Regions from separate parts of the Vibrio agarivorans genome, predicted to be linked through region 2. Evidence: predicted binding sites of a transcription regulator. Region 2 holds the regulator's gene; the other holds the start of a gene.
What was found. The regulator MetJ, encoded in region 2, represses methionine synthesis genes. The targets are predictions, from matches to a motif close to TTAGACNTNTANANGTCTAA.
Positions count from the first base shown of each region.

Region 1: metH (methionine synthase) is a predicted target of MetJ. The motif match lies at 1,781-1,800, and genes of this name have one in related genera.

Region 1 covers NZ_JAUFQF010000004.1:1,308,451-1,311,873, forward strand. Annotated here, with positions in the region: rRNA gene QWZ05_RS14630 (23S ribosomal RNA) at 1-788, shown strand, start outside; rRNA gene rrf (5S ribosomal RNA) at 917-1,033, shown strand; tRNA gene QWZ05_RS14640 (tRNA-Asp) at 1,090-1,166, shown strand; gene QWZ05_RS14645 (PilZ domain-containing protein) at 1,277-1,696, opposite strand; gene metH (methionine synthase) at 1,849-3,423, shown strand, end outside.
Region 2 covers NZ_JAUFQF010000004.1:841,710-845,132, reverse strand. Annotated here, with positions in the region: gene QWZ05_RS12375 (O-succinylhomoserine (thiol)-lyase) at 1-989, opposite strand, end outside; gene metJ (met regulon transcriptional regulator MetJ) at 1,200-1,520, shown strand; gene QWZ05_RS12365 (gluconokinase) at 1,611-2,111, opposite strand; gene QWZ05_RS12360 (VC0807 family protein) at 2,312-3,007, opposite strand; gene gorA (glutathione-disulfide reductase) at 3,199-3,423, opposite strand, start outside.

The DNA of each region.
Region 1 (3,423 bases), 470 kb from region 2:
ATAGGTGGGAGGCTTTGAAACTAGTACGCCAGTATTAGTGGAGCCGACCTTGAAATACCACCCTTGTATGTTTGATGTTCTAACTTAGCCCCATTATCTGGGGTGAGGACAGTGCCTGGTGGGTAGTTTGACTGGGGCGGTCTCCTCCCAAAGAGTAACGGAGGAGCACGAAGGTGGGCTAAACACGGTTGGACATCGTGTGGTTAGTGCAATGGCATAAGCCCGCTTGACTGCGAGAATGACAATTCGAGCAGGTGCGAAAGCAGGTCATAGTGATCCGGTGGTTCTGTATGGAAGGGCCATCGCTCAACGGATAAAAGGTACTCCGGGGATAACAGGCTGATACCGCCCAAGAGTTCATATCGACGGCGGTGTTTGGCACCTCGATGTCGGCTCATCACATCCTGGGGCTGAAGTCGGTCCCAAGGGTATGGCTGTTCGCCATTTAAAGTGGTACGCGAGCTGGGTTTAGAACGTCGTGAGACAGTTCGGTCCCTATCTGCCGTGGGCGTTGGAAGATTGAAGGGGGCTGCTCCTAGTACGAGAGGACCGGAGTGGACGAACCTCTGGTGTTCGGGTTGTCATGCCAATGGCATTGCCCGGTAGCTAAGTTCGGAATCGATAACCGCTGAAAGCATCTAAGCGGGAAGCGAGCCCTGAGATGAGTCTTCCCTGGCGCTTTAAGCGTCCTAAAGGGTTGTTCGAGACTAGAACGTTGATAGGCAGGGTGTGTAAGCGTTGTGAGGCGTTGAGCTAACCTGTACTAATTGCCCGTGAGGCTTAACCATACAACACCCAAGGGGTTTTGATGGACTCAAAGCTAAGAACTTTGAATGTGTATTGATAACTTTTAGAAGCTTTCCAGACTTTTTGTTTTCACTTTTTTAGAAAAAGTGAAGACGAAAAACAGAATTTGCTTGGCGACCATAGCATTGTGGACCCACCTGATTTCCATGCCGAACTCAGAAGTGAAACGCAATAGCGCCGATGGTAGTGTGGGGCTTCCCCATGTGAGAGTAGGACATCGCCAGGCTTTGAACATTATCTGTTTAAAGCACGTTTTAGATAAGACTTTAAATAGACCACTGCGGAGTGGTAGTTCAGTTGGTTAGAATACCGGCCTGTCACGCCGGGGGTCGCGGGTTCGAGTCCCGTCCACTCCGCCACTTATACTAAGCCCTAGTCGAAAGACTAGGGCTTTTTTACGTTTATCGTCATATAAAGGGAGACTCAACGATAAATTGAGCCTCACCTCGAAACATAATTGGTGAGCGGACTATTTTTCTGGCTCTACAGTTGTCACTTGAAGGCGACTTTCTAGGTTTGTTAATTCTTGTACCTGATTAATCAAATCCATGCGTTTTTCGTCGTTTGTATCGGACCAAGTTATCCCTAGAAATGTGAATAGCTCGCCTTCATCTCTTTGATAAACCACATCTGCACTGAACTCATCGCCATCAGGTATTGAAACAATAATCTTGTCTGGCACTTTAATTCGATTTGATACTAGAACACCAGCCCCACCCATGCTGATGTCTTTTATAACAGCTCTTCCCAACGTCTTATGGCGAAACCAGCCTGGTTGTTTAAGCTGAACTGCTAACCCGCTTGCTTGTGATTTAAATGGCTCTTCAGGCATCCAAAAATACCAGCGGATGTACTTTCTCTTTGCTTCGTTGTCTGACTTCATTTTCATTCATATTGTTCGTAACTAACGCTTTATTTACTAAAAACGACCAACAGATGGAAAAGTAAAGTTTGGTGAGTTTTTGTTTGTCATTTAGACGTCTAGATATCTGCAAATTGTGTGGTAGGATGTAGGAAATGAACAAGGAATGAGGCTGTAAAGTGGGAACGAATTTAAGGCAGCAGATTGAAGCTCAATTGAAGCAGAAAATCTTGTTAATCGATGGTGGCATGGGCACCATGATTCAAGGACATAAGCTGGAAGAAAATGATTATCGAGGTGAGCGTTTTTCTGACTGGCATTGTGACCTTAAGGGAAACAACGACCTGTTGGTTCTTACTCAGCCAGAGCTGATTAAGGATATTCACAAAGAATACCTTGAAGCGGGCGCAGATATACTAGAAACAAACACGTTTAATGCGACCACTATCGCGATGGCTGACTACGATATGCAAAGCCTTAGCGAAGAGATTAACTTTGCCGCTGCCAAGCTAGCTCGTGAAGCTGCAGATGAGTGGACAGCAAAGACACCAGATAAGCCTAGATACGTGGCCGGTGTTTTAGGGCCAACTAACCGTACATGTTCTATTTCTCCAGATGTAAACGATCCCGGCTATCGTAATGTCAGCTTCGATGAGTTGGTTGAGGCTTATTCCGAGTCTACTCATGCCTTGATCAAAGGTGGAAGCGATCTCATTCTTATCGAAACAATCTTTGATACTTTGAATGCCAAGGCTTGTGCTTTTGCCGTTGAAAGTGTTTTTGAGGAGTTGGGTTATTCCCTGCCTGTAATGATTTCTGGCACGATCACCGATGCCTCTGGCCGTACCCTTTCCGGCCAAACTACCGAGGCGTTTTACAACGCGTTACGCCACGTTAGCCCAATCTCTTTTGGTCTAAATTGTGCTTTAGGGCCTGATGAGCTTCGTCCCTACGTAGAAGAGCTATCGCGTATTTCTGATACTTTTGTCTCTGCGCACCCAAATGCTGGCTTACCGAATGCTTTTGGTGAATATGATCTCTCTCCTGAGGAAATGGCATCACATGTACAAGAGTGGGCAGCTAGCGGTTTCTTAAACTTGATTGGTGGTTGTTGCGGTACGACTCCTGAGCATATTCGTCAGATGGCTTCAGTCGTCGAGAATTTGCCTCCTCGAGCACTTCCTGATATTCCCAAAGCCTGCCGCCTCTCCGGTCTTGAGCCGCTTACAATAGAAAAAGATACCCTGTTTATCAATGTTGGTGAGCGAACTAACGTCACCGGATCAGCTCGCTTCAAGCGTTTAATCAAAGAAGAGCTTTATGATGAAGCCTTAGATGTTGCTCGTCAGCAGGTTGAAAACGGTGCTCAGATCATTGATATCAATATGGATGAGGGGATGCTAGATGCAGAAGCATGTATGGTCCGCTTCCTTAATCTGTGTGCGTCAGAACCTGAGATTTCTAAAGTCCCTATCATGGTTGATTCCTCTAAGTGGGAAGTTATTGAAGCGGGCCTAAAGTGTATCCAGGGCAAGGGAATTGTTAACTCTATTTCTTTGAAAGAAGGGAAAGAGAAATTTGTTGAACAGGCCAAATTGATTCGTCGCTATGGGGCTGCCGTCATTGTTATGGCCTTTGATGAAGTCGGCCAAGCAGAAACTCGCGCACGAAAACTCGAAATTTGTACGAATGCGTATCGTATTTTAGTTGATGAGGTTGGCTTTCCACCGGAAGACATCATTTTTGACCCGAAT
Region 2 (3,423 bases):
CCACCGAGTGACTCTGCTAAAGAAAAGAGCTCGAGCTTACCGACAAAGAATTTAAGTTGCTCAAATGAGCCGCCGAACTCAAAGCTGAGCATTGACCCGAAACCTGACTGCTGTTTTTTCGCAATCTCATGACCTGGGTGGCTTGGTAGGCTAGGGTGGTAGACCTTGCTTACTAGGGGCTCATTAATCAGGCAGTCGAGGATTTGCTGTGAACTCTCTTCATGCACTCGCATGCGAGCTCCGAGGGTACGTATACCGCGCAGAGTCATGTAACTATCAAAAGGAGTACCGGTTGCGCCAATGCAGTTACCCCACCAAGCGAGCTCCTCGGCATGCTCTTCTGTTTTCGTGATCACCACACCACCAATGACGTCAGAGTGGCCATTGATGTACTTAGTCGTAGAGTGGATAACGAAGTCTGCACCGAGCTCTAAAGGCTTTTGGTACACAGGTGTCAAAAAGGTATTATCGACAGCAACCAGAGCGCCAACCTGTTTCGCTTGCTGACAAATAGCGGCAATGTCCACCACTCGAACCAGCGGGTTCGATGGTGTTTCTAACAAGATAAGCTTTGGCTTCTTTTCAAGTGCTTCATTGAGTGCTTGCGTGTCGGTTTGGTCAACAAACTGTACTTTGAAGTCGCCCTTTTGCGCACGAGTATTGAACAAACGGTATGTACCGCCGTAACAGTCGTGTGGAGCAATGATAAGATCGTCAGGGCCGAGAAATGCAGAAACCCACAAGTTTAGAGCTGAGGTGCCACAGTTTGTGACTACCGCCCCTTTTCCTGATTCGAGCTCATAAAGCGCTTGCTCTAGGAGGCCTCGATTTGGGTTGCCAGAACGCGTATAGTCATAATTTGGGACTTCGCCAAAGGCCGGAAAACCATAGTTGGTGGAGAGGTAAATGGGTGGAACAACCGCATGGTGTTGAGTGTCTGATTCGATGCCGGTGCGAACGGCAATTGTCGCAGGCTTGCGTGCGCTCATAAGAGTGTCCTTCCCAAAGAGTGATAGTGCTTCACAAAACGTTTATCTAAATCTGTTATAAACGTTTCTTAATCCATTAACCGACACTTTACTTTTCATAATGTGAGACGTCAACACTTCTAGACGTCTATATGTCTTTGCTCTTAGCCTTAAATCCGGCTAAAATCTCCCCCTTATCTATTTAGAACAACGACGATTGAAAGGTGTCTCATGGCAGACTGGAATGGCGAATACATTAGCCCTTATGCTGAGCATGGTAAAAAAAGCGAGCAAGTAAAAAAAATCACAGTATCTATCCCTCTTAAAGTACTGAAAGTATTGACGGATGAACGTACTCGCCGCCAAATTAATAACCTACGCCATGCGACAAACAGTGAGCTGCTATGTGAGGCATTTCTGCACGCATACACTGGCCAGCCTTTACCGACAGACGAAGATTTGCGAAAAGACCGCCCTGATGAAATTCCTGCAGAAGCGAAAGCGCTGATGACAGAGATGGGTATCGAGTTTGAAGCGTTTGACGAAGAATAGGAAAGTTTATCGTCGATAGGTTTTTGGGGAGTATTATTGGTAAAGCTCCCCAAAACTCTGCATTCGAATATTGATAGATTTGCGAAAAACTCAACTTATTTGCTGAATTGCCTGCTCGACAATTTCATCGATAGGCGCATCAATGTTGATAAATATGGTGTTGGGTTCACCGTATGGGCGCTCAAGTGTTTCAAACTGGCTTTTCACCATACCCTCTTGCATAAAATGCCCTTGGCGCGCACGGATACGTTCAAGTATTAAATCAATACTACCATCTAGAAAAATGAAGGTAACATTTTGGTTTCCCTCTCGGATTTGATCGCGATATTTTCTCTTGAGTGCTGAGCAGACAATAATACTGTTCTCTTTGTTTCTTTCGAAGCGATGAGCAGCGTCACGAATGCACTCTAGCCATGGCAAGCGATCGCTATCGTTCAATGGCTGGCCAGATGACATTTTTAGAATATTTTCTTGCGGATGAAGGTCGTCTCCGTCTATGAACTTATAGCCAAGTTTATGTGCTAAAAGCTCACCGATTGTGCTTTTGCCACAAGCGCTAACTCCCATGACGATAATGCTACTGCCAAGCATAATGTTGCTCCATATACACTAACAGACTTTATACTATTCTCGCTCTGGGAAATGCGTGATGGGTAAGTTATTGAGAGTTGACTTAAGTCACAGCTATCTATCAATAGATGAGGATTATTGGGTCATAAATCATAAAAGAGAAAGGGGCACCAACCAAGTGATGCCCCTTTCTGAGTGCGAGTATTAGTTCGATTTGCCTATCAACTAGAATGGAAAACCTCTTCAGCAGTTAGCGATGTCATGCTGCTGATTTTTTTCCAAATATAATAGAAGATAGCCATCATCATAATCATGCTAGGGATAGCGATTGCAGGGTAGCTATATAGCGCGAGCTTACCGACTTCTTCATTGAATGCTGCTGTGCCTGCTGGACTGGTTACAATCCATGTAGCAAGGAAGTAGTTCATCGCAGAAGAGAAGAAAAACGTGGTCGCAAATAGATGATTAGAGCGCAATAGACAGCGTTCAAATGCTTGCTCATTACCGCTTTGTGCCAGACGCTCTTTGATAAGTGGTAAGTTCAACACGGTGTCGTTAAATAGAACCTTTTTCACTACAGGGTAGCGAGTGTACGTAGAGACGAAAATCGCGATACCAATCAGCCCTGGGATCAGTGCTTCTTTTAGAGCCAACCAGCGAGTGTCTAACTCTAGTAGGCCAATACCACCGGTGAGCAACACGCTGATAAAGCCAAGTGCAGCGATAAAGTTAAACTTCTTATTGTTTATCAGCTCATAGCCACCATAAACCACAGGAAATGCGAGACCGACAACCAGTGCCATGACCGCGCCTAAGTGCTCATCACCACTGAACTTCATTAAAATGAACGATGGGATCAAGACGTTAAAGGCCACCTCAAACAGTGGGTTGGGCTTTTTGTTGTTACTTTGACTCATAGCTGTCCTGTTTTGGTACACAAAGAGAGTAAATGGCTGGAAATAGTATCCAAGTGTGGGTAAAACGCAAATGCCTATAGGGTGACAGGATGTTTCATTGCCTTATCCGCGACTAGGCTGGATAAAGAAAAGCCACTGAGATTTTGTTTGCTCAGTGGCTTTTATCAATTGCGACGAGATAGGCGTGTGCCCTATCTCATGGTGACGAACTCTTCGCTGCCAGTAGGGTGGATGGCGACAACAGCATCAAAATCTGCTTTAGTTGCGCCCATCTTCATTGCAACCGCAAAGCCTTGAATCATTTCATCAACCGTGAAGCCAATGCCGTGAAGACCAACGACTTTCTCATCTTCACCCGCACAAACTAGCTTCATCTTACATGGTTGACGGTGCTTAGTTACCGCGGTGTACATCGC